Regions from separate parts of the Pseudomonas sp. PSE1(2024) genome, predicted to be linked through region 3. Evidence: predicted binding sites of a transcription regulator. Region 3 holds the regulator's gene; each other region holds the start of a gene.

Region 1 (7,402 bases), 1.3 Mb from region 3:
GTCCGGGAGGTGAACGTTTGCGCCGCCTCAGCGACTTTCTGCAAGGCGAAGTCCGGGCCATGGCGCTGCCGGCGGTCACGCGCTTGAGCTGAAACGTTCGAGCCTGCACAATGCCGGCCTTTCGCTATACCCCTGCTCATCGCTCAAGTATTCGGTTTTACCGCCGAATACGTGCATGTGGAACCGTCGTGCCGGTGGCCACGATTTACCCCCATTAGAAAATTACCCGAGCTGCGATCAAGGAGGATCGGAAGTTCGGCCAGGAGCTGTCCATGTCTCAACCTCGCGCTCGGATCGCCTCGCAGCTGGGCCTCGCGCTCGCCGTGATACTGGCGATTGTCATCAGCGGCAGTACCGTCTTTGCTTTGCGTTCGCTGGATACCGCCAACCTCGCCACTCGTGAGGAGCACCTCGCCAGTGAAGCGCGTCTGCTCGCCGACCAATTGAGCACCTTTCACGGCACGCTGCGCGAAAGCACCCAGCGTCTGAGCGGGTTGTTCGAGAAGCGCTTCAGCGCCGGCCTGAGCATTCACCCGAGCGAGCCGGTCAATGTCGCGGGCACCCAGACCCCGGGCCTGCACCTGGGCAGCGAAGTGTTGAACAACAACTTCAAGGAAGTCGACGAGTTCAAACAGATGACGGCGGGTGTCGCCACGCTGTTCGTGCGCAGCGGCGAAGACTTCATCCGCGTCAGCACCTCTCTGAGCAAACAGGACGGCACCCGCGCCATCGGCACCGTGCTTGACCACGCTCACCCGGCCTATGCGAAATTGATGGCGGGGCAGGGTTACGTCGGTCGCGCCTTGCTGTTCGATCGTTCCTACATGACTCAGTACACCCCGGTGCGTGACAGCAGCGGCAAGGTGATTGCCGTGTTGTTCGTCGGCTTCGATTACACCGACGCGCAGAACGCCCAGTTCGCCAATCTCAAGCGCTTCCGCATCGGCCAGACCGGCTCGCTGGCGCTGCTGGACGAGAAGAACCAGTGGCTGGTCGCGCCGGCCGGTGTGCAGGCGCTGGATCAAGCGGTTCCTGTGATCAACGGTCTGGCGAAAGCACCGGGTAAAGGACAGTTCTGGAGCGACAAGTCCGAAGACTTCTACAGCATCGCCGTGCCGTTCGAAGGCGGCCCGTGGTCGGTGGTGGCGAGCATGCCGAAAGCCGAGATCCGCGCAGTTACATGGAGCGTCGGCACTCAGCTGGCCATCGGCAGTCTGCTGGCGATGCTGCTGGCGGTCGGTTCCGTGGTCTGGTTGCTGCGCAGCAAGCTGGCGCCGCTGGGTGATCTGGTCCGCCAGGCTGAAGCCCTGGGCGCCGGCGATCTGAGCGTACGTCTGAGCGTGTCGAGCAACGACGAAATTGGCCAGTTGGCTCGCGCGTTCAACCAGATGAGCCAGGCCCTGTCGACCATGGTCGAGCACATCCGCCGCGCCTCGGAAGAGGTCAACCGCCGTGCTCAAGCCCTGTCCGGTCTGTCTGGCGGCGCCTATGAAGGCATGGAGCAACAATCTGGCGAAATCACCAGCATGGCCGGCGCCGTTGAAGAGTTCTCCGCCACGTCGCTGAACATTGCCGACAACATGGGCAACACCCAGCGTCTGGCCCAGGAAAATGCCCAGCAGACCCAGATCGGTCGCACGTCGATGGAAGAAGCGTCTTCCTCGCTGGAGCAGATCGCCGGCGCACTGAAGACCACCGCCACCGTGATCAACACGCTCGGTCAGCGCTCCCAGGAAATCGGCGGCATCGTCAGCGTGATCACCTCGATTGCCGAGCAGACCAACCTGCTGGCACTCAACGCCGCCATCGAAGCGGCCCGTGCCGGTGAACAAGGTCGCGGCTTTGCCGTGGTGGCCGATGAAGTGCGCAATCTGGCGTCCCGCACCCGTCAGGCGACGGACGAAATCTCCGGCATGATCCACAGCATTCAGCAGGAAACCGGTAACGCCATCAGCACCATGGAACAAGGCAACGTGCTGATGCAGGAAGGCCTGTCGCGTAACGCCAATGTCGCTTCGGCGCTGGCGCGGATCGATGAGCAGAGCCGTTCGGCAGGGCAACAGTTTGCGGCGATCACCACCGCGACCCAGGAACAGAGCAGCACCGCGACGCTGTTGAGCAGCAATCTGCAGAGCATCGCGATGGCCAACAGCGAGCAGCGCGAAGTGGTGTCGAACCTGGCAATCACCGCCAAGGAGCTGGAAGGTCTGGCAGCCGACCTGCGCCAAGAGGTCGACCGCTTCCGTTGAGGCGCCTCTGAAATAGCGATCGCGAGCAGGCTCGCTCCCACAGGGTTTTTGTTGGACCTGTGAGAGCGAGCCTGCTTGCGTTTGGGCCCGCCACGACCTCGGCACTTACTGAGTCGCCGGCCGATACTGCAAAGCTTCGGCCAGATGTTCGCGACTGATATCCGCGCGCTTCTCCAGATCCGCCAACGTCCGCGCGACCTTGAGCAGCCGATGCGCCGAGCGCAGCGACAAGGTCAGTCTTTCGCACGCCGTCTCCAGCCAGGTTTCATCGGCTGTGGATAACTTGCAGTGCTTCTTCAGCCCCGGCAAATCGAGAAACGCATTGGCGCAGCCCTGGCGTTTTTGCTGACGCTCGCGGGCCTCTGCGACCAATGTGGCCGCGCTGGCGCTGTCCTCTCCCGGTTTTACCGCAGGGTTCAGCGCTGTCGCCTCCCGCGCCACCGTCAGGTGCAAATCGATCCGGTCCAGCAACGGCCCCGACAGTTTGTTGCGATAGCGCTGCACCATGTCCGGCGTGCATGAGCACTTGCCGCTCGGTTCGCCAAGATATCCACAGGGACAGGGATTCATCGCCGCCACCAACTGGAATCTTGCGGGAAATCGCACCCGTTCCTTGGCACGGGCGATCACGATGCAGCCGGATTCCAGCGGTTCGCGCAGCACCTCGAGCACCTTGCGATCAAACTCGGGCAGCTCATCGAGAAACAGCACACCGTGGTGGGCGAGGGTGATTTCGCCGGGTTGAGGTTTTGAGCTGCCACCGACCAGTGCCGGGCCAGAGGCCGAGTGATGCGGCTGGCGAAATGGGCGCTGCGGCCAATGGGTCAACGGCGCGCCGCTGGCGACGGATTGAATCGCCGCCACTTCCAGCGCTTCACTCTCGGCCAGCGGTGGCAGCAACCCCGGTAATCGACTGGCCAGCAACGTTTTGCCCGTTCCCGGTGGTCCGCTGAACAGCAGGTTGTGCGCACCGGCGGCGGCAATCAGCAGCGCCCGTTTGGCGGCCAGTTGGCCCTGGACTTCATTCAGGTCGGGATAAGGTTTGGCGGCATGGATCAGCCCGTCCGAGACATACGGCTCGACCGGTGTATGCCCATTGAAATGCGCCACGGCCTCCAGCAGATGATCCACCGCGATCACCCTGAGTCCCGAAGCCAGACAAGCCTCCTCGGCATTCGCCCGCGGCACCACCAGCGTCCGCCCGGCCTTGCGCGCTGCCAGTGCCGCCGGCAACACCCCGCGCACCGCCCGCACGGCGCCGGACAATGCCAGTTCGCCAAGGCACTCCACGTCATCCAGCGTCAACGTCGGCACCTGCACACTCGCCGACAGAATCCCCAGCGCAATCGCCAGATCGAACCGCCCGCCATCCTTGGGCAGATCCGCCGGCGCCAGATTCAACGTGATCCGCCGCGCCGGAAACTGCAGCCCGGAATTGATGATCGCACTGCGCACGCGGTCCTTGCTCTCCTTCACCGCCGCTTCGGGCAGGCCGACCATGGTCAGCGAGGGCAAGCCGTTGGCCAGGTGGACTTCAACGGTGACGGCGGGAGCATCCACGCCTATCTGGGCGCGGCTGTGGACGATGGCGAGGGACATGGTCGTTCCTTGAGTTGAATCGAGGGGCCGCTTCCTGCGGGTTGTTGAAGGGTAGTTGAGCGAGGTTCTAGCGTTTGAGTAGAGGTTTACAAGACGTATCAGAAAGCGGTTGTGCGGGCCTATGCGTTCATCTTCTGCCCGCTAACAGACCACTTGGCTCAAGCTCAGGTCCGCACGTAACGGCAACTTCAATAAACCTCCGTTGAATGGCTGACAAATTTCCAGCCAGTCGGAGTGCTTCGAGGTGTAGTTCAACAACCTGAAGTAGCTTTTTCTTTCTCTTTTTATCCTTCACAGAGACCTCCTTCCTGATGGGTGTCGCTAATGTAATGGCAGGCGTAAGGACAACATAAATAGGCGCAGACGCTGATTTTTGTAGGGGCGTGCCCTAATAGTTGTAGGACGCCAGCGAAAGCGACTCGACGGTCTTGTATCGCAAAGTCGGATGCTCCAGTTTGGCCGCTCAATGCAGCCTCTGGAGGCGAAAAATGGACCGCAATGGTATGCGCCCGACTCATCCGGGCGAGGTGCTGAATAAGGAATTCATGGAGCCGTTGGGCATGACGGTCATGGACTTGGGCATGCCCACAAACTGGCCTGAAACCGAGATCGAGAAGCTTGTGAAATGCCAACTCAGGATCTGCGCCGATCTGGCAATCAGGCTGGCCATCCACCTCAACACCACACCTGAGTTCTGGATGAATCTTCAGTCGACTTACGATTTGCGAAAAGCTGAAGTTTAGAGAGGAGCTTCGGTCCGTGATCAACTGGAGCGGCTGGCGCATTGCGCTTGATCTGAATCCAAGGTCGTACGGCGGGGAGCTGAACAGTTGCTGTGACTACTCCTCAGAAAACCGATTGTTGCAGATATATCGAGGCGAAAAAAAACCGCCTTGAGGAGACGGTTTTTTAGTTGCAGGCTTCGGTGAGGCCAAGGCCTGCGCATCCTTAGTGGACACACTCACGTTTGCTGAGGTTATGCAGGTTTGCTCCTGGATGCAAGCGTCAGGATCACTTGGCTCCCAGCAAGGCAGGGCTGAGAGATGACGTGTCTGATATGCCGGGAATACACGCTTAACGCCTTGATACAACTTGTTTAAATGAATTTTGTAGGGGCTGCAATACCATCCGTTGCGACGATGCCCACTCATGGAGTGTTCACAGAGTGTGGCCGGGAGCATAAAGATTTCATGTCCCCCAACACGGTGTGAGAACCGTGCCGGTGCTTTTTTGGGGGATCCACACCCGGCCGCCTTGGTGGGCACACTCACGTGTAGTCCCGAAAGTGTTCGTACGCCGGAAAGAGCATCGGAGGTTTGGCCCCACGCAAGGAGGGCCAAAATATGTCTAAGTTTCTTAAACATATGTGGCGCCTCGTCAGGATCGCGCTATGGGCATTTCGCCTGTACGAGATTCTGCGAGACCGTTGGAATAATTCGCTGTAGGAATTGATCCGACGGAAACCGTTCCTGCCTCGGCAGGAGCGGTTTTAGCTTCTCAATATTCACTCAGCCGGCGGCGTCAGCTTCGCTTCCAGCTCCGCCACCTTCGCCTCAAGGCTCTCGAGCCGGGCGCGAGTGCGCGCCAGCACCACCATCTGACTGTCAAACTCTTCGCGGCTCACCAGGTCCAGTTTGCTGAAGGCGCTTTGCAGCAGCATCTTGAACTGGCTTTCGATTTCGGCTTTTGGCAAGGGCGTGTCGCCGCTGAACAGGCGGGAGGCGGTGCCGCTCAGGGCGTCGAGGAAGTCTTTGGGCGCGAGCATGGGATATGTCCTGGAAACAATGGCCGGCAGTGTATCACGCAGTGTCTATAGTCATTGGCGCAGGCACGGATGCACGCTTTTCGCGCAACTGGATGCACGGCCGCGCACCGTTGTTGTGCGTATCCGGAGTGCCATTTGGGTGATGGCATCTGCGGCAGCGGCCAAGGGATTGAAATCAGTGGTTTTTGGCGAGATGGCAAGCTTTCTGCTTAGTCACCTTCGACCCATGCACTGATGCAGTCGCTGTGACGAATGCAGTGCGGCAGACGGAGCGGGGAGTTTCGTCTGGAGCGGTTAGCTGGCGTCGACAACGAAGCGTTACAAAGCCAGGCACTGCGCTTAGACTTGAGTCGGGTTTGTTTTCCTGGGGCAAGTCCACCAATTCGGGAGAGAGTTTCATGAAGCTAGTCACTGCCATCATCAAGCCGTTCAAGTTGGACGACGTGCGCGAGTCGCTGTCCGAAATCGGCGTGCAGGGCATTACCGTTACTGAAGTCAAAGGCTTCGGTCGGCAGAAGGGTCACACCGAGCTGTATCGCGGCGCGGAGTATGTGGTCGATTTTCTGCCCAAGGTGAAAATCGACGTTGCCATCGACGACAAGGATCTGGATCGGGTTATCGAGGCGATAACCAAGGCTGCCAACACCGGCAAGATCGGTGACGGCAAGATCTTCGTGGTCAATCTGGAACAGGCGATCCGCATCCGTACCGGCGAAACCGATACCGACGCGATCTAAACGCCGCCACAAACCCAACGCCCCAGGAGAAAACAATATGACTCTGCGTAAATTCGCAGGGCTAGGAGCCCTGTTGTCTATCGTAATGCCCGGCCTGGCCATGGCGGCAGACGAAGTGGCAGCTCCAGTCCTGAACTCCGGCGACACCGCCTGGATGCTCACCTCCACAGCCCTTGTGCTGTTCATGACCATTCCCGGCCTCGCGCTGTTCTACGGCGGCATGGTTCGGTCGAAAAACATTCTTTCCGTGATGATGCAGTGCTTCGCCATTACCGGTCTGATCAGCGTCCTGTGGGTCATTTATGGCTACAGCATTGCGTTCGACACCACCGGCATGGAGCAGGGCGTCGTCAACTTCAACTCGTTCGTGGGCGGTTTCGGCAAGGCGTTCCTGGCCGGCGTCACCCCAGCGAGCCTGACCGGCCCGGCGGCGCTGTTCCCCGAGGCGGTCTTCATTACCTTCCAGATGACCTTCGCGATCATCACCCCGGCGCTGATCGTCGGTGCGTTCGCCGAGCGGATGAAGTTCTCCGCGATGCTGATCTTCATGGGCATCTGGTTCACCCTGGTCTATGCACCGATCGCGCACATGGTCTGGTCCGGCAACGGCGGCCTGATGTGGGACTGGGGCGTGCTCGACTTCGCCGGCGGCACCGTTGTGCACATCAACGCCGGTGTGGCCGGTCTGATTGCCTGCCTGGTGCTGGGTAAACGCAAAGGCTTCCCGACCACCCCGATGGCGCCACACAATCTGGGTTACACCCTGATGGGCGCGGCGATGCTGTGGGTTGGCTGGTTCGGCTTCAACGCCGGTTCCGCTGCGGCCGCCAATGGCACCGCCGGCATGGCGATGCTGGTCACTCAGATCGCGACCGCCGCTGCTGCACTGGGCTGGATGTTCGCCGAGTGGATCACCCACGGCAAACCAAGCGCACTGGGTATCGCATCCGGCGTCGTTGCAGGTCTGGTTGCGATCACTCCGGCCGCTGGCACCGTGGGCCCGATGGGCGCTCTGGTGATCGGTCTGGCTGCGGGCGTGGTCTGCTTCTTCT
Region 2 (7,402 bases), 920 kb from region 3:
CTTGCGAGTGGCCGGCGCCGGGCCGGTGAGCATGATGGTCGGGTCGGTGCTGGTGACCGCCGTGGCGACAATCCGCGCCCGAGGTTGCAGACCCAACGCGCGCCCCTTCGCTTCGGAGCCAATCAGCATCAGCGCCGCGCCGTCGACGATCCCCGAGCTGTTGCCCGGCGTGTGCACATGATTGATTCGCTCGACATGGCTGTAGACCCGCAATGCCGTGGCGTCGAAGCCCATCTGGCCGATCATTTCGAAACTCGGCTTGAGCTTGCCCAGGCCTTCAAGGGTCGACTCGGCGCGAATGAATTCATCGTGATCGAGCAGGATGATGCCGTTCTGATCCTGCACCGGCACCAGCGACTTGCTGAACGAACCGTCGGCCCTGGCGCGAGCGGCTTTCTGCTGCGAGTGCAGCGCGTAGGCATCGACGTCCTGCCGGCTGAAGCCTTCAAGGGTGGCGATCAGGTCGGCGCCGACGCCTTGCGGCGTGAAGTGGCTGTGCAGGTTGGTCTGCGGGTCCAGCGCCCAGGCGCCACCGTCGCTGCCCATCGGCACACGGGACATGGATTCGACGCCACCAACCACCACCAGGTCTTCGAACCCGGAGCGCACTTTCATCGCCCCCAGGTTCACCGCTTCCAGCCCCGAGGCGCAGAACCGGTTGATCTGCACGCCCGCGACGCTGACGTCCCAATCGGCCACCTGCACGGCGGTCTTGGCGATGTCCGAGCCCTGATCGCCAATCGGCGTGACGCAACCGAGCACCACGTCATCGACCTGGCTGGTGTCCAGCGCGGTGCGCGCCTGCAAAGCGGTCAGCAGCCCGGCCACCAGGTTCACCGGCTTGACGCTGTGCAGCGATCCGTCGGCCTTGCCCTTGCCACGGGGCGTGCGTAACGCGTCGAAAATCAAAGCTTGGGTCATGACGTCCTCGAACCTGTGCGGTGAGTGAAATTCGTGCTGCCACTGTTGTCTTCGCAGGCCATGGATTCAATGACCACAGCGCTCAATGACGTTGACGCGCACGCTCAGACGGACGGTCATCCGTGTCTTGGTTAACCGGTTCAGGTGCGCGAGCTGTCTAGCAAACGGGCGGCAAAGAAGCTGGCAATGGGCCTCATGCCCTTTTAATCGCGACAGGTAGCAAATACATACGAAATGGATCTAAGCCAAGCGTGACGCGGGCCCTAAGGTGAAGATGTACGTCGTTGTCGTCGGGTTTTGCCGAGACAGGCGTTCGCTACAGGAAGTGCAGCGCTTGCCGTCATGGATATGCAGGCAGGCATCAGGAAATAACAAAAAAGGCGGTCAAGCCATGTTCAAACAACCGAAAGTACGGCAAGCAGGGCTCATTCTTTTCGCCACGACGCTGTTGTTGATTCTGCCGAACCTGACCAAGGTCATCGGCTGATTCAAGCGGCAGGTATTGTTTATCGCCACTGAAAATGTGACTGGCCCGCTACCCGGGCCAGCGTGGCTGTGCCAACCTTTGCGCACTTCCACGACACGGACGGCGATCACTTGAAAACGCTCATTCTGTTCGGGGCCATGCTGCTGAGCATGCCCCTGTCTGCCGCGCAGCTGAACCTGGAGCTGGGCGCGAACAGCCGCACCTGGCAGACCGACGAGTTGCTCAAGCATCCTCAGGTACAAACCCTCACGATCAAGAATGACGTGTCCTACAAGAAGGACATGACTTATCGCGCCGTGCCGATGGCCGCGCTGCTGATCGGCATCAAACCGGACGATCACCTGCAAGCCGTGGCGCTGGACGGTTTTGCCGCCGAGCTGTCCGCCGCACCGCTACTGAACAACAAGGGTTCACGCGCCTGGCTCGCCATCGAGGATCCGGCGCAGCCCTGGCCGCCGCTGTCGGAAGGCAAGCACAGCGCCGGGCCGTTCTATCTGGTGTGGACCGATCCGCAGGCCGGCAATATCAGCCCGGAACAATGGCCGTTCGAAGTGGCGAGCATCAAGCGCATGGCGCCGGTGGCAGAGCGCTTCCCTGCCCTGTTGCCGGATCCTGCGTTGAAGGCCGATGACCCGGTGAATCAGGGATTTGCGCTGTTCCAGAAGAACTGTCTGGCCTGCCATCGTCTGAATGGCGCGGGGGATGCGCAGTTCGGTCCGGATCTGAATATTCCGTACAACCCGACCGAGTACTTCGGCGCGGACTTCCTCAAGCGCTATATCCGCGATCCGCAGAGTCTGCGCCAGTGGCCTCAGGCGAAGATGCCGGGGTTTTCCGCCGAGGTATTGCCGGATGCGGATCTGCAGAAACTGGTGGGGTATTTGCAGCACATGGCCGGGCGCAAGGTTGCGCCGGCCAAGTAGGCCAACTACGTCGTTTACTGCTGCTGCACTGAAATGATTGGCGCTGGTGTGGGCGACACCAGCACTTTCGCATGCATCTGCTCTGAGCCGCCGCCCCGGCGCATGCCCCTCACTGGGCAGGCGTCGAGGTAATCCAGACCCACTGCCAGTTTCAGGTGCCGCTCCGGCCGCGCCAGTTCATTGGTCACGTCAAAGCTGTACCACGCGTCATCGATCCAGGCCTCGGCCCAGGCGTGACTGGCCAGATGCTCGCAATCCTCGCTGTACAGATAGCCCGACACATATCGCGACGGCACCCCGAGGCTGCGCGCGCAGGCCAGAAACGCGTGGGCATGATCCTGGCAAACACCCGCCCGCCCGGCAAACGCCTCGGCGGCACTGGTATCGACTTCGGTGGCGCCCGGTTTGTAGGTCATGTGCTGGTTCAAACCATGCATCAGGTCGATCAGTGCATTGCGGTCCCGGCGCTGTTTGCAGGACTTCTCGGCAAACGCCCGCAGCGCCTCGTCAGCCTCGGTCAGCCGGGTGAAACGCAGGAACGGCAGCGCCGACTGACTCTCGTGCTCGGCTTCGCGCAACTCGTCGATATCGACCTGCCCCCGGGCGCCGATGATGATCGCTTCGTGGGGCTCGTCCATGGTCAGCACATGCAGGATGTTGCCGAACGGATCGAGCTGGGCGCGCACCGGGCGCGGCAGGTCGAGCTGCCAGCTCAGCACATGCTGACGCTCGCTGTCGTGGGGTGTCAGGCGCAGGTACTGGATGCTCGCGCGCACCTGATCTTCGTAGTGATAGGTGGTCTCGTGGCTGATGGAAAGTCTCATGCGGCCTCCAGGTAGGAACTGTGAATGGCGTTGCCCAGCTGGCGCACCAGCGGGATGAATTCGGTGAGCCAGGCGTGTAGCCCTTCCTCGAGAATTTCTTGAATGCCGGTGTAGCGCAGACGCGCATCCATTTCCGCCGCCAGTCGTTGCGCAGGACGACCGTTGGCCCCCGGCAATTGCGCGAGAATCTGGTCGATTTCTTCGGTACAGGCCCGCAGCGAACGCGGCACGTCAGCACGCAACAGCAGCAATTCAGCGACATGCCGGGCGCCCGGCGCATCGCGATAGATCTCGGTGTAGGCCTCGAACGATGACAGCGCCCGCAACAGCGCACTCCACTGGTAATAGGCGTGAGCGGTGCCGTCGCTGACCGCTTCGGCCTGATCGCCGGCCATCTCGTAACGAGCATCGAGCAGGCGCAAGGTGTTGTCCGCCCGCTCGATGAACGTACCCAGGCGAATGAAACGAAACGCGTCGTTGCGCATGATGGTGCCGTAGGACGCACCCCGGAACAGGTGCGAACGCTCCTTGATCCACTCGCAGAAGCGACTCATGCCGTAGCGGCTGAGGCCCTGATTGGCGATCCCGCGAATTTCCAGCCAGGTGGCGTTGATGTTCTCCCACATGTCGGCAGTGATTCGCCCGCGCACCGCGTGGGCGCTCGCTCGCGCCGCGCCGAGGCAGCTATAGATGCTCGCCGGATTCGCCGCATCGAGGGCGAAGAAGTGCAGCAGTCGCTCGGCATGCAACTCGCCGTGGCGTTCCAGGTAATCGTCCAGCGTGCCGGTGATCAACAGCGGCATCGCCAGTTCGTGCAGACCGTCGCCACGGCCGTCCTGCGGCATCAGCGACAGCGAATAGCTGACATCGAGCATCCGTGCGAGGTTTTCCGCCCGCTCCAGGTAACGCGACATCCAGTACAGATCCGAGGCAGTTCTACTTAACATGGCAGGCTTCCTTCAATCCTCGACCACCCAGGTGTCCTTGGTTCCGCCGCCCTGGGATGAATTCACCACCAGAGAGCCTTCACGCAGGGCGACACGGGTCAAACCGCCGGGCACGACCCGGGTTTCGCGACCGGACAATACGAACGGGCGCAGGTCGATATGGCGCGGCGCAATGCCGTTTTCGACAAAGGTCGGACAGGTCGACAGCGACAGCGTCGGTTGCGCGATGTACGCGTGGGGCTTGGCCTTGATCCGCTCGCGGAACGCATCGATTTCCGCGGTCGTCGCCGCCGGCCCGACGAGCATTCCGTAACCGCCGGAGCCCTGGGTTTCCTTGACCACCAGATCCGGAAGATTGGCCAGGACATGGGAAAGTTCAGACGGATTGCGGCATTGCCAGGTCGGCACGTTCTTCAGGATCGGCTCTTCGTCGAGGTAGAAACGGATCATCTCGGTGACGAACGGATACACCGATTTGTCGTCCGCCACTCCGGTGCCGATGGCATTGGCCAGCACCACGTTGCCGGAGCGATACGACGACAACAGTCCCGGCACGCCCAGCATCGAATCCGGGCGGAAGGCCAGCGGATCGAGGAACGCGTCGTCGAGCCGGCGGTAGATCACGTCCACGGCTTTCGGGCCGTCGGTGGTGCGCATGAAGACTTTGTCGTCGCGCACGAACAAGTCCGCACCCTCCACCAGCTCCACGCCCATTTCCCGGGCGAGAAACGCATGCTCGAAAAACGCGCTGTTGAAGCGTCCCGGTGTCAGTACCACCACACTCGGGTCGTCGATCGGGCTTGAGCTTTTCAGGGTGTCGAGCAGCAGGTTCGGGTAATGGTCGATCGGGGCGATGCGCTGGGCCGCGAACAGTTCGGGGAACAGGCGCATCATCATCTTGCGGTCTTCGAGCATGTAGCTCACGCCGCTCGGCGTGCGCAGGTTGTCCTCGAGCACGTAATACGTGCCGTCGCCGTCGCGCACCAGATCGACGCCGGAGATGTGCGAATAGATATCGCGGTGCAGATCCAGTCCCTGCATCGCCAACTGATATTGCTCGTTGGCCAGCACCTGTTCGGCGGGAATGATCCCGGCCTTGATGATGCGCTGCTCGTGGTAAAGGTCGGCGAGGAACATGTTCAACGCCTTGACCCGCTGAATACAGCCGCGCTCGACGATCCGCCACTCGCTGGCGGGAATGCTGCGCGGAATGGTGTCGAAGGGAATCAGGCGTTCTGTCCCTTGCTCGTCCCCGTAGAGCGTGAAAGTGATCCCGGCACGATGGAACAGCAGATCGGCCTCGCGCCGCCGCTGGGCCAGCAGTTCGTCAGGCGTTTCGGCCAGCCAGCGGGCAAACTCCCGATAATGCGGGCGAACCTGGCCGCCGGCATCGTACATTTCATCAAAATAGGTGCGGATCATGCCGTACTCCTTGTCACCCCGGACATACAGGCCTTCGCAAGGCCCGTGCCATCGGCATAAACGCTTTGATTTCAATCGGTTGGATATTCACGCCACACACACCGCACCATTCCTGTGCGGCAAATGCCCCAACCTGATCGCCCCCGCTTCATTGCGACGCAGTCCCGTCGCCTATCACCAGCATAGTCAGAGTTGATTTCACTGCCCGGTGCCGGCTGCGGATAATCCGCGCATCCGCTGCAAAAACGTCGCTGACGAAGTACGCAGCCTCACTGATCCGGCTTGCCTCGGCAGCCCTCCCGGCCGTAACCCTGACCGGTTTCCTCTCCTTCCGGTCTTCCCTTTCAGCCACCTTTTCAGGTGGCTTTTTTTTGCGCCGGTTTCTTGTTTCAGGGTTTTGCCATGCGCTTTCGGGGCGGCAGAAACGACAACGGCCGACCCGAAGGTCAGCCGTAGCTAGACGTGTTGCGAGAGTGATCAGTTCAAACGGTGCCGGTTGCGGATCTCCTGTTTCACGCCCCAGCCTTCGATGATGCCGCCCAAGGGCTCGACCACCGCCGAAAAGCCCTGCTCGAAATCGCCAATGTCGTCGTAGGTTGCGTACATCACCTTGCTCAATTCCAGAGACCAGGCGCCGTCGTCGCGCGCACTGACCTGGGCATTGATGGATTCACCGCGAAATTTGCCTGCCGCCCTGCGCGCCCGCTCCTCGTCCGGGAAAATGGCGTAGAACTCGATGGGATGGAATCGGGAAAAATCGAAACCGCCTTCTTTCATGCGGCGCAGCACGCTGCTGCTGATGTCTTCTTGATAGGCTGTGCTCATGAATCGTCCCCCTCGCATAGATGGATAGACTTTCCGTATTCCCTGCACTGGCCCAACGGGCCCGGGTGCTTACGGCAACCGCGTTGCCGGCGGGAAACAAGCATGTAGCTGACAAGACCAGACCTTAGCGATCCGTTCGCTGATCTCGCTTGCAGAGTAGCCCCAAGATAGAGCCGCTGCCAAGGCCTGGTACATGAAGAAAATGAAGATTCAGATTGGGGTGATGCTGCGGATTTCGATGCTGTTCTGGGTTTTCAGGCTTTTCACGCCGGCATCGGCGGTGCGCCCTTCCAGATCGTTCAGGTCAAGCTCGGCGGCGACTGGCAGCAACCGTTCCTTGATGAGGCGGGCTGCCCGTTCATGGCTGGGGCATTCCTCGCACTCGAAGACTTCGTCGATCGTTTCACCATGATCGTCCACGAAAGTGACTTTCCACTTTGACATCGGAGCCTCCTCGATCAAACCCGCAAATGGGCTTACACCTATCTCGACTTTTGTCAGGATTGATCGTTCAAAAGGTTTACACCGATGCAACATGAAAAAAGCCGAGGCCGGCGTGTTTTCGCACACCGGCCTCGGCTTTTTCTGACCCGCGAACGATCAGTCGTTGCTTGGCTTGTTCACCGCTTGCAGCACGTATTGCGGCAAGGCGAAGGCGCCGATATGGATTTCCGGGTTGTAGTAGCGGGTGACGATGCCGCTGCCGATGAAGCGCTGTTGCAGGACTTCGCGGCTCAGCTTGCGGTAGGCCGGGTTGGTCGAGCCCCAGGCGAAGGTCATCGAACCGCCGATGTAGGTCGGTACGGCCGCCTGATAGAAGTGCCAGTCCGGGAACAGGCTGCGCAGGCGGCCGGCAGTGGTTTTCACTTCTTCGATCTGCATGAACGGCGTGCCGTTCTGGGTCACGAGGATGCCGCCCTCGTTCAGGCAGCGGTGACAGGCCTGGTAGAAGTTTTCCGAGAACAGCACTTCGCCCGGGCCGATCGGGTCGGTGGAGTCGGAAATGATCACGTCGAACTTTTCAGTGGTGGTCGCGACGAAGCGCATGCCGTC
Region 3 (7,402 bases):
GCATTCGGCGAGTTGAAGGGCTTGAAGCCTTATTTACAGAGTTTTGGTAACGAGGAATGACAAAGCACGACGAACTTGCGTGAGGCTTTTCAACATAACCGCTATAATCGCCGCCTTTTCATCGGGCTATACGATTTCTGACATGAGCCAAACCAGCGACCTGATTCAATCGGCACAACGCACCATCCGCCTCGAAGTGGAAGCCGTACAAGGCTTGTTGCCCCATATCGACGCCGATTTCGTACGCGCTTGCGAGATGATTCTGGCCAGCAAGGGCCGTGTTGTCGTAGTCGGCATGGGCAAGTCCGGGCACATCGGCAACAAGATTGCCGCGACCCTGGCCAGCACCGGCACCCCGGCGTTTTTCGTGCATCCGGCCGAGGCCAGCCACGGCGACATGGGCATGATCACCCGTGACGACGTGATTCTGGCCCTGTCGAACTCCGGCTCCACCAACGAAATCGTCACCCTGCTGCCACTGATCAAACGCCTGGGCATCCAGCTGATCAGCGTCACCGGCAACCCGCAATCGCCGCTGGCCAAGGCCGCCGAGGTCAACCTGAACGTTCACGTCGAGCACGAAGCCTGCCCGCTGAACCTGGCACCGACCTCCTCGACCACCGCCGCGCTGGTCATGGGCGACGCCCTGGCCGTGGCGCTGCTGGAAGCGCGCGGTTTCACCGCCGAAGACTTCGCCTTTTCCCACCCGGGCGGCGCACTGGGCCGACGCCTGCTGCTGAAAGTGGAAAATGTCATGCACGCCGGCCAGGAACTGCCGCAGGTACAGCGCGGCACCCTGCTCAAGGACGCGTTGATGGAGATGACCCGCAAGGGTCTGGGCATGACCGTCATTCTTGAAGCGGACGGCAAACTGGCCGGAATCTTCACTGACGGCGACCTGCGCCGCACCCTGGATCGCAGCATCGATATCCACAGCGCCACCATCGACCAGGTGATGACCGTGCACGGCAAGACCGCCCGCGCCGAAATGCTCGCTGCCGAAGCCCTGAAAATCATGGAAGACCACCGAATCAACGCACTGGTTGTCGTGGATGAAGAAGATCGCCCGGTCGGCGCCTTCAACCTCTCCGACCTGCTGCGCGCAGGAGTGATGTAAATGAGCAACGATCTGCTGCAACGCGGCAAAGCCATCAAACTGGCGGTTTTCGACGTCGACGGCGTCCTCACCGACGGGCGCCTGTACTTCCTTGAAGACGGCAGCGAGTTCAAGACTTTCAATACACTCGACGGTCAGGGCATCAAGATGCTGATGAACGCCGGCGTCCAGACCGCCATCATCAGCGGTCGCAAGACCCCGGTGGTCGAGCGTCGGGCAAAAAACCTGGGCATCCCGCACCTGTTTCAGGGTCGCGAAGACAAACTCGTCGTTCTCGACGGTCTTCTGGAGCAACTGGGCCTAAGCTATGAACAAGTGGCCTATCTCGGCGACGACCTGCCGGATCTGCCGGCGATCCGCCGTGTGGGGCTGGGCATGGCCGTGGCCAACGCCGCCGCCTTTGTGCGCGAGCACGCTCATGGCGTGACCCAGGCCCGTGGCGGCGAAGGTGCCGCCCGCGAATTCTGCGAACTGATCCTGCGCGCCCAAGGCAGCCTCGACGCCGCCAACAACGCGTACCTGTGAGTCCAACCATGTTTAGCAAAAAGTTTCGCAACATCCTGCTGTTCGGTTGCATCGCAGCGATTTTCGGTGCGGTCGGCTACTGGAACATCAGCCCGGAACGCTTCCTCGACAAACCGCCGGTTTCGGCAGAGGAAAGCCCGATCGACTGGTATGCGACCAATACCCACACGATCCAGTACCTCGAAGACGGCAAAGTGCAATACGAAATGACGTCCGACAAGGCTGAGCACGTCAAGGCGACCGACATTACACTGGTCACCAAACCCGATCTGAACATGTTCCGTGGCACCGATTTCCCATGGCACGTGACCAGCGAGCGCGGTGAAGTGAACTCCGGTGGCACCGAGGTCGAGCTGATCGACTCGGTACGCGTCAAGCGCACCGACGAAAAGAACCGCGACACCCTGATCACCTCCACTCGCATGACGGTGTTCCCGCAGCAGCAATATGCGCAGACCCAGCAACCCGTTAGAATCGACGGCGCTGGCGGTGTATCGACTGGCGTAGGAATGAAAGCGTATTTGAAGGAAAGCAGGATACACCTGCTATCGAACGTAAGAGGACAGTATGAGGCTCGTTAAAACCCTCCCTATTTTGCTCAGTCTGGGCGCAGCACTGGGAAGCGTGAGCGCCTGGGCTCTGCCGAACGATCAAGAGCAGCCAATCCGCATTCAGGCCGACGATGCCCAGCTGGACGACAAGAACGGCGTTGCCACCTACAAAGGCGACGTGATCATCACCCAGGGTTCGATGATCGTCAAAGGCAACACCGTGACCATGACCCGTGCGCCTAACGGCGATATCGACGTCGTGACTTCGGTGGGCAACCTCGCCTACTTCGAACAGTTGCAGACTGCTGGCGACACCAAACCCGTTCAGGGCTGGGGTGTGACCATTCAGTATCACGCGGCGCAAAACCGCGTTGTATTGATCGACAAGGCAAAAGTCGTCGACAAGGACAACAACACCACTCAGGGCGAGAAAATCGTCTATGACACGGTGAAGAAACTGGCCAGCGCCGGTCGAGCCACTGGCAGCAAGGTCACCGAAGCGCGTCCGCGCATCGACATGGTGATCCAGCCGAAGAAGAAAACCGACGAGAAAACCCAGTAATGGCAACTCTGAAAGCTCAGCACCTGGCCAAGGCCTATAAAAGCCGCCAGGTCGTGCGCGACGTCAGCCTGTCGATCGACAGCGGTCAGATCGTTGGCCTGCTCGGCCCGAACGGCGCCGGCAAGACCACCTGCTTCTACATGATCGTTGGCCTGGTCCAGGCCGATCAGGGTCGCGTACTGATCGACGACCTGGACGTCAGCCACCAGCCGATGCACGGTCGCGCCAAGGCCGGTATCGGCTATCTGCCGCAAGAAGCGTCGATCTTCCGCAAACTGTCGGTGGCCGACAACATCATGGCCATCCTCGAGACTCGTCAGGAGCTCGACAAGGCCGGCCGTCGCAAGGAGCTGGAAAGCCTGCTGCAGGAATTCCACATCAGCCACATCCGCGACAACCTCGGCATGAGCCTGTCCGGTGGTGAGCGCCGCCGCGTGGAAATCGCCCGCGCACTGGCCACGGCACCGAAGTTCATCCTGCTCGACGAACCGTTCGCCGGTGTCGACCCGATCTCCGTGGGCGACATCAAGCAGATCATTCACCACCTCAAGGCCAAGGGCATCGGCGTTCTTATCACCGACCACAACGTCCGTGAGACCCTGGATATCTGCGAAACCGCCTACATCGTCAACGACGGCCAGTTGATCGCCGAAGGCGACTCCGCGACCATCCTCGCCAACGATCTGGTGAAGGAAGTCTATCTGGGTCACGAGTTCCGCCTGTAAGCACGACGGCATTCGGCCAGCCGTCCGGGTGCTGTAACGTTGAAGCGCCTTTTTATACGCTTTTATTGTTACAGCGCTCTAGGCAAACACGACAGTTTCAGGCATATAATTTGCTTAAGTTTGGCGCTCCGGCGCCCTGTAGTGGATGGCGCATAGCGCCGGCGAATAAGGTGTTAAGCCCCTGCCATGAAACCATCGCTAGTCTTGAGAATGGGCCAGCAGCTGACGATGACACCGCAGCTGCAACAGGCCATCCGCCTGCTCCAATTGTCGACCCTGGATCTGCAACAGGAAATCCAGGAGGCTCTGGAATCCAATCCGATGCTCGAACGCCAGGAAGACGGCGACGACTTCGACAACTCCGATCCCATGGCCGACAACGCCGAACAGAAGCCCAACACCGAGATCCAGGAACCCTCCTATCAGGAGACCGCGCCGACAGTCGATAACCTCGAAGACGGCGAATGGAACGAGCGAATCCCCAACGAACTGCCCGTCGACACCGCCTGGGAAGACGTCTACCAGACCAGCGCCAGCAGCCTGCCCAGCAGCGACGATGACGAGTGGGACTTCACCACCCGCACCTCCGCCGGCGAGAGCCTGCAAAGCCACCTGCTGTGGCAGTTGAACCTGGCACCGATGTCCGACACCGATCGCCTGATCGCCGTCACCCTGATCGATTGCATCAACAATCAGGGCTACCTCGACGAAACCCTCGAAGAAATCCTCGACGCCTTTGATCCGGAGCTCGACATCGAGCTGGACGAGATCGAAGCCGTCCTTCACCGCATTCAGCAATTCGAACCGGCCGGCATCGGCGCACGCAACCTGGGCGAATGCCTGCTGCTGCAATTGCGCCAGCTGTCGGCCAAGACCCCTTGGCTGGCCGAGGCCAAGCGCCTGGTCACCGATTACATCGACCTGCTCGGCAGCCGCGATTACAGCCAGCTGATGCGCCGCATGAAGCTCAAGGAAGACGAGCTGCGCCAGGTCATCGAACTGGTGCAGAGCCTCAACCCGCGCCCCGGTTCGCAAATTGAATCCACCGAAGCCGAGTACGTGGTGCCTGACGTCATCGTGCGCAAGGACAACGAGCGCTGGCTGGTCGAGCTGAATCAGGAGTCGGTGCCGCGTCTGCGAGTCAACGCCCAGTACGCCGGTTTCGTGCGCCGCGCCGACACCAGTGCCGACAACACCTTCATGCGCAATCAGTTGCAGGAAGCCCGCTGGTTCATCAAGAGCCTGCAGAGCCGCAACGAAACCCTGATGAAAGTGGCTACCCAGATCGTCGAGCATCAGCGCGGCTTTCTGGAGTACGGCGACGAAGCCATGAAGCCGCTGGTGCTGCATGACATCGCTGAAGCCGTGGGCATGCACGAGTCGACGATTTCCCGCGTGACCACGCAAAAATTCATGCATACCCCACGGGGCATATATGAACTGAAATACTTTTTCTCCAGCCATGTGAGCACCTCCGAAGGCGGTGAATGCTCGTCCACGGCGATCCGCGCGATCATCAAGAAACTGGTTGCCGCGGAAAATCAGAAAAAGCCGTTGAGTGACAGCAAGATCGCTGGTTTACTGGAGGCACAAGGCATTCAGGTGGCTCGCCGCACCGTCGCCAAGTACCGCGAATCCCTCGGGATCGCGCCTTCGAGCGAACGCAAGCGGTTGATGTAAGCCACGTTACAGCGTTCCAGTGGCAGGCTCTTCGGCCTGCCGCTTTATGCACTGGCAACGAAGGAGAAGCTGTATGCAAGTCAACATCAGTGGACACCAACTGGAAGTTACCCAACCTCTCCGTGAGTACGTTGAGCAAAAGCTCAAGAGGCTTGAGGGACATTTCGACAAGATCACCAACGTGCAAGTCACGATGTGCGTCGAAAAGCTGAAGCAGAAAATCGAAGCCACGCTGCATATTCCCGGCAACGAGGTCGTCGCAAACGCGGAACATACCGATATGTACGCTGCGATCGACGCGCTGACCGACAAGCTTGATAAACAACTCAAAAAGCATAAGGAAAAGACCCAGAGCCTGCTTCAGGGCGCTACCGGTCGATAACCCCCACCCCCATGATCCGACTTGAAAGTATCCTGACCCCCGGCCGTTCCATGGTGAACGTGCCGGGCGGCAGTAAAAAGAAAGCCCTCGAACAAATTGCCAACCTGATCGCCCGGGAAGTCCCGGATCTGGAGATGCAAGATGTCTTCGAGGCATTGATTGCCCGTGAAAAACTGGGTTCCACCGGTTTTGGCAACGGCATCGCCATTCCTCACTGCCGCCTCAAGGGCTGCGAAGCGCCGATCAGTGCGCTGATGCACCTTGATGCTCCTATCGATTTCGACGCTATCGACGGCGCGCCTGTGGACCTGCTGTTCGTCCTGCTGGTGCCGGAAGCCGCCACCGATGCGCACCTGGAACTGTTACGCCAGATCGCCAGCATGCTCGACCGCAAGGACGTGCGCGACAGACTGCGCAGCGCGCCAAGCAACGAAGCGTTGTACCAGGTTGTACTGGAAGAACAGAACAGGCCGTAACCATGCGCTTGATCATTGTCAGTGGCCGTTCCGGCTCGGGTAAAAGTACCGCCCTGGATGTCCTTGAGGACAACGGCTACTACTGCATTGACAACCTGCCGGCCGGCTTGCTGCCAGATCTCGCCGAGCGCGCGCTGGTCCACACCGAAATGCTCCAGCCGCTGGTTGCCGTCTCGATCGATGCGCGCAACCTGCCGAGCCACCTGTCGCGGTTTCCCGAGCTGCTTGAGGAAGTCCGCAGCCGGCATATCCAGTGCGATGTCCTGTACCTGGATGCCGATGACGAAACATTGCTCAAGCGTTTTTCGGAAACCCGTCGTCGTCACCCGCTCAGCAATGCCAACCGTTCTCTGGCCGAAGCCATCAACGATGAAACCGCTCTGCTGGGCCCGATCGCCGATCTGGCCGATCTGAAGGTCAACACCACCAACCTCAATCTCTATCAGCTGCGCGACACCATCAAACTGCGCCTGTTGAACCAGCCGGAGCCGGGCACGGCGTTTCTGGTGGAGTCGTTCGGTTTCAAACGCGGCATGCCGGTGGATGCGGATCTGGTGTTCGATGTACGCTGCCTGCCGAACCCGTACTGGAAACCGGAGCTGCGCGCGCAATCCGGTCTCGATCAGCCGGTCGCCGAATATCTGGCGGCGCAGCCGGAGGTCGAGGAGATGTACCAGGACATTTACGCGTATCTGTACAAATGGTTGCCACGCTTTGCGGCGAGCAACCGCGCTTACGTCACCATTGCCATCGGCTGCACCGGCGGGCATCACCGTTCCGTTTACCTGACCGAACGTCTTGGCCAGGCGCTGCAGAAGACCCTGAAGAACGTCCAGGTTCGCCACCGCGACCTCAGCTAAAGGATTCACACCGCGATGCCTGCTCGTGAAATCGAAATCATCAACAAGCTGGGCCTGCACGCCCGCGCATCGGCAAAATTCGTCGGAGTGGCGGGCCAGTTTCCCGATTGCACGATCAGAGTGGGCCGCACCCCGGAAACCACGGTTGACGGTAAAAGCATCATGGCGATGATGATGCTCGCAGCCGGCAAGGGCACCAAGATCCACCTGAGTACCGATGGCCACCAGGAACAGGAAGCCATGGACGCGCTGGTGACCCTGATCAACAACTACTTCGACGAAGGTGGTTGAAAACGCTTGAAGCGAGGGAGCATGCTCCCTCCTCCCGGTTCATCCCAACGCGGTATCCATCACCATCATCAGACAGAAGCCGATCAGCAATCCCAGGCTTGCCAGCTTCTCGTGACCATTGCGTCGCGACTCCGGAATGACCTCGTGAGTCACCACCAGCAGCATGGCGCCTGCCGCCAACGCCAATCCCAAAGGCAGCAACAACTCGGCAAGACTGACCAGCCAAGCGCATA
Region 4 (7,402 bases), 980 kb from region 3:
GAACTCGCGCTCTTGCGGCTCGTTCGGCGTCTGATCGTAGGCGGCTTGCTCGCGCTCGGCCTGACGTTGTTCCGGGGTGCGGCGCTCGCCGGTGACGAACTGATCCGGCAGGACCTTGATCAACAGCAGCTTGCACGGCAGCGCGCCGTTCCAGAACGAATACTGTTTGTGGCTGCGAATCCCCATGCGCTTGCCCAGGTCCGGCGCGCCGGTGAACACCGCCGCTTCCCAGTTCAGGCAGGCCTGACGCAGACGCTCGCCGAGGTTCTGGTAGAGGTACAACAGGCTGGCTTCATCACCCAGACGCTCGCCGTACGGCGGGTTGCAGATGACCAGGCCTTTCTGATTCTGGTCCGGACGCGGTTCGAACGTCGCGACTTCACCCTGATAGATCTTGATCCATTCGCTCAAGCCGGCGCGTTCGACGTTGTTGCGGCCCGGCTGGATCAGCCGTGGGTCGGCTTCATAACCACGAATCCACAGCGGCGGTTTGGCCAGACCGGCAGCAGCACGCTCGACCGCTTCTTCATGCAGTTTTTTCCACAGCGCCGGTACGTGGCCCAGCCAGGCGGTGAAGCCCCACTGCTCGCGACGCAGGTTCGGCGCCATGTCGGCGGCGATCATGCCGGCTTCGACCAGGAACGTGCCGACACCGCACATCGGGTCAGCCAGCGCGCCACCTTCGGCGGCAATGCGCGGCCAGCCGGAACGGATCAGGATCGCGGCTGCCAGGTTTTCCTTCAGCGGCGCAGCGCCCTGCTGCAAGCGGTAACCGCGCTGGTGCAGGCTGTGGCCGGAGAGGTCGAGGGACAGAATCGCTTCGCCACGATCCAGACGCAGGTGAATGCGCAGGTCCGGGTTGAGCTTGTCGATGCTTGGGCGGTCGCCCTGCGGGGTACGCAGTTTGTCGACGATGGCGTCCTTGACCTTCAGGGCGCCGAAGTGGGTGTTGTCGATGCCCGAACCGTGGCCGCTGAATTCCACGGCCAAGGTGCCGTCGGCCAGCATGTGATCCTGCCAGTCGACGTCGAGTACGCCGTGGTACAGGTCTTCGGCGTTTTTCATCGGGAAACGCTTGAGCACCAGCAGCACCCGGTTGGCCAGACGCGACCAGAGGCACAGGCGATAAGCGGTTTCCATGGTCGCCATGCCACGCACGGCGGAGGTGTGTTCGCGGGCCTCTTCAAGGCCAAGCCCGACGGCTTCCTCGATGAGCAGGCCTTCAAGGCCTTTGGGGCAAGTGAGGAAGAGTTCGAAACGGTCGGACATGGTTTTTCCAGAGCCTTTGGCTAATGAACCGGCAACGCATTGCCGATCCGGTTTTCAATCAGGCGCTTTTCTACAAGAGCGCCCGCGTGGCACGAAGGTGTGCCGTTCCATCCCCGCTGCTCGGGTTAAAAGAGCTTAGATGCCGGGACAGATAAAAAAGTTGAAGCAACAAAATGACTCAAAGCAACCCTTCGTCGAATAGTACCCCAGCGCAAACGTGGGTCATTCTCACTAAAGGATTAACCTCATCATCCAGCGCGGGGCCGATCATACCGGGGTTTGGCCAATAAACATTGGATAAATACGCGGTTACTTATGGCCATAGCATCTTTTTCGTTACGTCCTTATGACAAAACGGTCATTCCATCGATGTGACTCATTGGTTAGAACTGGACACAGGTTGACGTCGCAACGGCGTCAACGCCTTGGCTCGCCACGCCGGCAGCGAGCCGCCAACGGCAGAGTTTTTCTGCCAGACCTCAATTGAGGTCGACGCGACAAAAACAGTCAACAAGTGAGGGAAACACCCTATGAGAAGACTTAAGCGTGATCCGTTGGAAAGAGCATTTTTGCGCGGATATCAATATGGCGTTGGTGGCAAATCCCGTGAGCTTTGCCCATTTACTCTACCGTCGGTACGTCAAGCTTGGATCAACGGCTGGCGAGAAGGACGCGGCGACAACTGGGACGGTATGACCGGCACTGCGGGAATCCACAGACTCAACGAACTTCACGCCGTCGGCTGACACAGGGCACTTATTCCGACACGACAATCTGATTTCGCAACACACTGATCACCATGCACGTCCTTCCCGGACGGCGGGCTACGGCCCAGGGGCTCCTTCGAGGAGCCCTTTTTTATGCCTGCCTTTTATGTCCGCCAATCAGCGCTTGGCGGCGATCGCGTCCACGGACTCGCGAATCAGCGCCGGGCCCTTATAGATGAAGCCGGAGTAGATCTGCACCAGGCTAGCGCCGGCAGCGATCTTCTCGGCCGCATGCTTGCCTTCGGTGATGCCGCCCGCCGCGATGATCGGCAGCTTGCCGCCCAGCTCGGACGCCAGCACTTTCACGGTGTGGGTGCTCTTCTCGCGCACCGGCGCGCCGGACAGACCGCCCGCCTCGTCACCGTGTTCCATGCCTTCGACGCCCACGCGGCTGAGGGTGGTGTTGGTGGCAATCACCGCGTCCATCCCGGTTTCGATCAGTGCTTGTGCGACCTGCGCGGTTTCTTCGTCGGTCATGTCCGGCGCGATCTTGATCGCCAGCGGTACATGTTTGCCGTGGCGCAGGGCCAGTTCGGCGCGGCGCGTGGCCAGGTCCGCCAGCAATTGCTTGAGCGAATCGCCGAATTGCAGGCTGCGCAGGCCCGGGGTGTTCGGCGAGCTGACGTTGACCGTGACGTAACTGGCGTGGGCGTAGACCTTGTCCAGGCAGATCAGGTAGTCATCCACTGCGCGTTCGACCGGGGTGTCGAAGTTCTTGCCGATGTTGATCCCCAGCACGCCCTTGTATTTGGCCGCCGCCACCCGCGCCAGCAGATTATCCACACCGAGGTTGTTGAAACCCATGCGGTTGATGATCGCCTCGGCTTCCGGCAGGCGGAAAATCCGTGGTTTCGGGTTGCCCGGCTGCGGACGCGGGGTCACGGTGCCGATTTCGACAAAACCAAAACCCAGCTGCGCAAAGCCGTCGATGGCCGCGCCGTTCTTGTCCAGACCGGCCGCCAGACCCACAGGGTTCGGGAACTCCAGGCCCATGACATTCACCGGCAGCGACGCCGGAGCCTTGCACAGCAAGCCGTTGAGGCCCAAACGCCCGCCCGCGCCGATCAGATCCAGCGACAGATCGTGGGAGGTTTCCGGGGAAAGTTTGAACAACAGCTGACGGGCCAGGGTGTACATGGGCGGCTATGACTCGGGCGGCGAAAAGAGGCGGCGATTATAGCCGGGCATCGCCCCGCCGCGCGAGGCGCACGGGTAAATCCGTGCGCATGGCATATGCCTTGCACCTTCCTCGACATCAGCCCGCAGGCCAATGGTGGCGTGCAGGCAAGGACAATGGCGTCGTCTCTCGGTTTTGCGCGGGCAAAGCCCGGGACGACGTTTTTTTTGAGGGTGGCTTTCATGACTCAAACCTCCGCCGGGCCGCTGGCCTGGGTCAACGGCAGCGATGCCCCGGAAAAAAGCGCGATCAACCTCGGTTTCATGGCCCTGAGCGACTGCGCCTCGCTGGTGGTCGCCGCCACTCAAGGCTTTGCTCAGCCTTACGGGTTGACCCTGAATCTCAAGCGCCAGAGTTCCTGGGCCAACCTGCGGGACAATCTGGTCAGCGGCGAACTCGATGCTGCCCACAGCCTTTACGGTCTGATCTACGCGGTGCACCTGAGCATCGGTGGTGTCGCGCCGACCGACATGGCGGTGCTGATGGGCCTGAATCAGAACGGTCAGAGCCTGAACCTGTCCCACGGTTTGCAAGGCCTGGGCGTGACCGGTCCTGAAGCGCTGCACCACCATGTGCACCAAACCCGCGCAAAACTGACCTTCGCCCAGACCTTCCCGACCGGCACCCATGCCATGTGGCTGTATTACTGGCTGGCGAGCCAGGGCATCCATCCGTTGCAGGATGTCGACAGCGTGGTGGTGCCGCCGCCGCAAATGGTCGCGCACTTGCAGGCCGGACGCATCGATGGCCTCTGCGTTGGCGAGCCGTGGGCGGCCAGCGCCGTGCAGCAGGATCTCGGTTTCACGCTGGCCACCAGCCAGACCATCTGGCCCGATCACCCGGAAAAAGTCCTCGGCTGCACTCGCGCCTTCGTCGAGCAGTACCCCAACACCGCCCGCGCGCTGGTGATGGCGATCCTCGAAGCCAGCCGTTTCATCGAAGAAAGCCCGGAAAACCGCCGCAGCACCGCGCAGTTGCTGAGCGCCCCGGAATACCTCGACGCCCCGGTTTCCTGCATCGAACCACGCTTTCTCGGCGACTACGACGATGGCCTCGGCAACCGTTGGCAGGACCCGCACGCCCTGCGCTTTCACGGCGATGGCGCGGTGAACCTGCCGTATCTCTCGGATGGCATGTGGTTCATGACTCAGTTTCGCCGTTGGGGTTTGCTGCGCGATGACCCGGATTACCTCGCCGTCGCCCGTCAGGTGCAGCAACTGGAGATCTATCGCGACGCGGCGACTGCTGTGGGCGTCGCGGCCTGGGGCAAGGACATGCGCAGCAGCCAGTTGATCGACGGCAAAATCTGGGACGGCAGCGACCCGGCCGCCTATGCCCGGAGCTTCAAGCTCCACGCGCTGAGCGACAGCGCGCCCCTTCTCGCCCACCGCTGACAGGAGACCGCGAACATGCTGCGCATTCTGCTGATCAACGACACCGCAAAAAAAGTCGGACGCCTGAAAGCTGCGCTGACCGAGGCCGGTTTCGAGGTGATCGACGAGTCGGGCCTGACCATCGACCTGCCGGCGCGCGTCGAAACGGTGCGTCCGGACGTGATCCTGATCGATACCGAGTCACCGAGCCGCGATGTGATGGAGCAAGTGGTGCTGGTCAGCCGCGACCAGCCGCGGCCGATCGTGATGTTCACCGACGAGCACGATCCCGGCGTAATGCGTCAGGCGATCAAGTCCGGGGTCAGTGCCTACATCGTCGAGGGCATTCACGCACAACGCTTGCAGCCGATTCTCGACGTGGCCATGGCCCGCTTCGAAAGCGACCAGGCCCTGCGCGCCCAGCTACAGGCCCGCGACCAGCAACTGGCCGAGCGCAAGCGCATCGAACTGGCCAAGGGTTTGTTGATGAAAATGAAGGACTGCAACGAAGAAGAGGCCTACACCCTGATGCGCCGCCAGGCCATGAGCCGCCAGCAGAAACTGATTCAGGTGGCGGAACAGATCATTGCCATGAGCGAGTTGCTTGGCTGAAGCCCTGCCCTGCCTTGATCGTTCCCACGCTCCGCGTGGGAATGCAGCCATGGACGCTCCGCGTCCGCTTCAGAGCATGACGCAGAGCGTCACCGAATGCGTTCCCACGCAGAGCATGGGAACGAGCCACATCGATGTGGCACAAATCTCGCTAAGCAATCCCCACAGGTAACCAACGGCGGTTGCCCCACCTACGACAAAGACGTCGCTCACCTTCTTCGCCCCTTTCGGCGATCCGGGTAGCGGCGTTTTTGCGTTTTGGCCCCACAGCCCGGGGCCGGTGGTGCGGCCGTGGTGGCGCCCCACTGTGCTGGTTCTGACTCCTTCTCGAGATTCTCTACAGCTGAGGTGCGCGATGAATAAAAGCTTCTGGAAATCCGGCCACACCCCGACCCTGTTCGCGGCCTTCCTGTATTTCGACCTGAGCTTCATGGTCTGGTACCTGCTCGGCCCGCTGGCGGTGCAGATTGCCGCCGACCTGCACCTGACCACCCAGCAGCGCGGTCTCGTGGTGGCCACGCCGATTCTGGCCGGCGCGGTACTGCGTTTTGCGATGGGCATGCTCGCCGATCGCCTGTCGCCGAAGACCGCCGGGCTGATCGGCCAGGTGATCGTGATCTGCGCACTGTTCGGTGCCTGGAAACTCGGCATCCACAGTTACGAACAGGCCCTGCTGCTCGGTCTGTTCCTCGGCATGGCCGGCGCCTCGTTCGCCGTGGCCCTGCCCTTGGCCTCGCAGTGGTATCCACCGGAGCATCAGGGCAAGGCGATGGGCATCGCCGGGGCCGGCAACTCCGGGACCGTGTTCGCGGCACTGATCGCCCCGGTACTCGCGGCGGCGTTTGGCTGGAGCAATGTATTCGGTTTCGCCCTGATTCCGCTGATCCTGACGCTGGTGCTGTTCGCCTGGCTGGCGAAAAATGCGCCGGAGCGGCCGAAAGCCAAATCCATGGCCGACTACTTCAAGGCCCTGGGCGACCGTGACAGCTGGTGGTTCATGTTTTTCTACAGCGTGACCTTCGGCGGCTTCATCGGCCTGGCCAGCGCCCTGCCCGGTTACTTCAACGATCAATACGGCCTGAGCCCGGTGACCGCCGGTTATTACACCGCGGCCTGCGTGTTCGGCGGCAGCCTGATGCGTCCACTGGGCGGCGCGCTGGCTGATCGTTTCGGTGGGATTCGCACGCTTTTGGCGATGTACACGGTGGCCGCAGTTTGTATCGCAGCGGTCGGCTTCAACCTGCCAAGTTCCTACGCGGCACTGGCACTTTTCGTCTGCACCATGCTCGGTCTCGGCGCGGGTAATGGCGCGGTGTTCCAACTGGTGCCGCAACGTTTCCGTCGCGAGATCGGTGTGATGACTGGCCTGATTGGGATGGCCGGCGGCATCGGCGGTTTTGCCCTGGCGGCCGGCATGGGCGCGATCAAACAGAGCACCGGCAGCTATCAACTGGCGCTTTGGCTGTTCGCCAGCCTTGGCGTGTTGGCGTGGTTCGGTCTGCACGGGGTCAAACGTCGCTGGAGAACCACCTGGGGTTCGGCGGCCGTGACCGCTGCCCGGGTCTGAGGCCCGAATGGCTCTGCAACTGAGCTTCGCCGAAGCCAGCGCCACCGGCCCCCGCGCGGAAAACCAGGACGCTTTGCGCCTGGTGACCCCGGCCCCGGCGCTGGCTGCCAGCAAGGGGTTTCTGTTCGCCATCGCCGACGGCGTCAGCCAGTGTGCCGATGGCGGGCTGGCCGCGCGTTCGACCTTGCAGGCGCTGGCACTGGACTACTACGCCACCCCGGAAACCTGGAGCGTGGCCCAGGCCCTCGATCGTCTGTTGCTCGCGCAAAACCGCTGGTTGCAGGCCAACGGTGGCGGTCAGCCGCTGCTCACCACGGTCAGTGCGCTGGTCCTGCGCGGCCGGCGGTTTACCTTGGCGCATGTCGGTGATTGCCGGGTCTATCGCTGGCATGCCGAGAACTTGCAGCGGATCAGCGAGGATCACGTCTGGGACCAACCGGGCATGCAGCATGTGCTCAAGCGGGCATTGGGGCTGGATCAGCATCTGGTGCTGGACTTTCTTGATGGCGAACTGCGTGACGGCGAATGTTTCGTGCTGCTCAGTGATGGCGTGTGGGCGGCGCTCGGCGATACCACCATCGCCGGAATTCTGCGCGATCAGCCGGATCTGCACAGTGCCGCGCAAACGCTGGTCAAC

The links. Region 3 encodes sigma-54, which starts transcription at its own class of promoters, with help from an activator protein. Its sites were predicted from a motif close to ANTGGCATNNANNTTGCTNT; they were not measured.
Positions count from the first base shown of each region.
Region 1: a site for sigma-54 is predicted at 5,806-5,825, ahead of glnK (P-II family nitrogen regulator). Genes of this name have one in related genera too.
Region 2: a site for sigma-54 is predicted at 5,558-5,577, ahead of ABTV87_RS08860 (circularly permuted type 2 ATP-grasp protein). Genes of this name have one in related genera too.
Region 4: a site for sigma-54 is predicted at 3,262-3,281, ahead of ABTV87_RS09150 (CmpA/NrtA family ABC transporter substrate-binding protein). Genes of this name have one in related genera too.

Region 1 is NZ_CP158967.1:6,249,910-6,257,311, reverse strand. Features, by position in the region: gene ABTV87_RS28595 (LysR substrate-binding domain-containing protein) at 1-92, shown strand, start outside; gene ABTV87_RS28590 (methyl-accepting chemotaxis protein) at 273-2,249, shown strand; gene ABTV87_RS28585 (YifB family Mg chelatase-like AAA ATPase) at 2,355-3,848, opposite strand; gene ABTV87_RS28580 (HigA family addiction module antitoxin) at 4,337-4,591, shown strand; gene ABTV87_RS28575 (accessory factor UbiK family protein) at 5,353-5,613, opposite strand; gene glnK (P-II family nitrogen regulator) at 6,012-6,350, shown strand; gene ABTV87_RS28565 (ammonium transporter) at 6,388-7,402, shown strand, end outside.
Region 2 is NZ_CP158967.1:1,941,054-1,948,455, reverse strand. Features, by position in the region: gene ABTV87_RS08880 (acetyl-CoA C-acetyltransferase) at 1-921, opposite strand, end outside; gene ABTV87_RS08875 (c-type cytochrome) at 1,546-2,331, shown strand; gene ABTV87_RS08870 (transglutaminase family protein) at 2,346-3,155, opposite strand; gene ABTV87_RS08865 (alpha-E domain-containing protein) at 3,152-4,102, opposite strand; gene ABTV87_RS08860 (circularly permuted type 2 ATP-grasp protein) at 4,115-5,524, opposite strand; gene ABTV87_RS08855 (ribonuclease E inhibitor RraB) at 6,002-6,349, opposite strand; gene ABTV87_RS08850 (hypothetical protein) at 6,560-6,793, opposite strand; gene speE (polyamine aminopropyltransferase) at 6,950-7,402, opposite strand, start outside.
Region 3 is NZ_CP158967.1:1,022,570-1,029,971, reverse strand. Features, by position in the region: gene ABTV87_RS04440 (KpsF/GutQ family sugar-phosphate isomerase) at 143-1,117, shown strand; gene ABTV87_RS04435 (KdsC family phosphatase) at 1,118-1,642, shown strand; gene lptC (LPS export ABC transporter periplasmic protein LptC) at 1,651-2,223, shown strand; gene lptA (lipopolysaccharide transport periplasmic protein LptA) at 2,210-2,755, shown strand; gene lptB (LPS export ABC transporter ATP-binding protein) at 2,755-3,480, shown strand; gene ABTV87_RS04415 (RNA polymerase factor sigma-54) at 3,667-5,160, shown strand; gene hpf (ribosome hibernation-promoting factor, HPF/YfiA family) at 5,234-5,542, shown strand; gene ptsN (PTS IIA-like nitrogen regulatory protein PtsN) at 5,554-6,018, shown strand; gene rapZ (RNase adapter RapZ) at 6,021-6,878, shown strand; gene ABTV87_RS04395 (HPr family phosphocarrier protein) at 6,894-7,169, shown strand; gene ABTV87_RS04390 (ZIP family metal transporter) at 7,209-7,402, opposite strand, start outside.
Region 4 is NZ_CP158967.1:2,006,478-2,013,879, reverse strand. Features, by position in the region: gene rlmKL (bifunctional 23S rRNA (guanine(2069)-N(7))-methyltransferase RlmK/23S rRNA (guanine(2445)-N(2))-methyltransferase RlmL) at 1-1,269, opposite strand, end outside; gene rmf (ribosome modulation factor) at 1,800-2,015, shown strand; gene ABTV87_RS09155 (quinone-dependent dihydroorotate dehydrogenase) at 2,154-3,173, opposite strand; gene ABTV87_RS09150 (CmpA/NrtA family ABC transporter substrate-binding protein) at 3,396-4,607, shown strand; gene ABTV87_RS09145 (ANTAR domain-containing response regulator) at 4,623-5,198, shown strand; gene ABTV87_RS09140 (nitrate/nitrite transporter) at 5,554-6,765, shown strand; gene ABTV87_RS09135 (bifunctional protein-serine/threonine kinase/phosphatase) at 6,773-7,402, shown strand, end outside.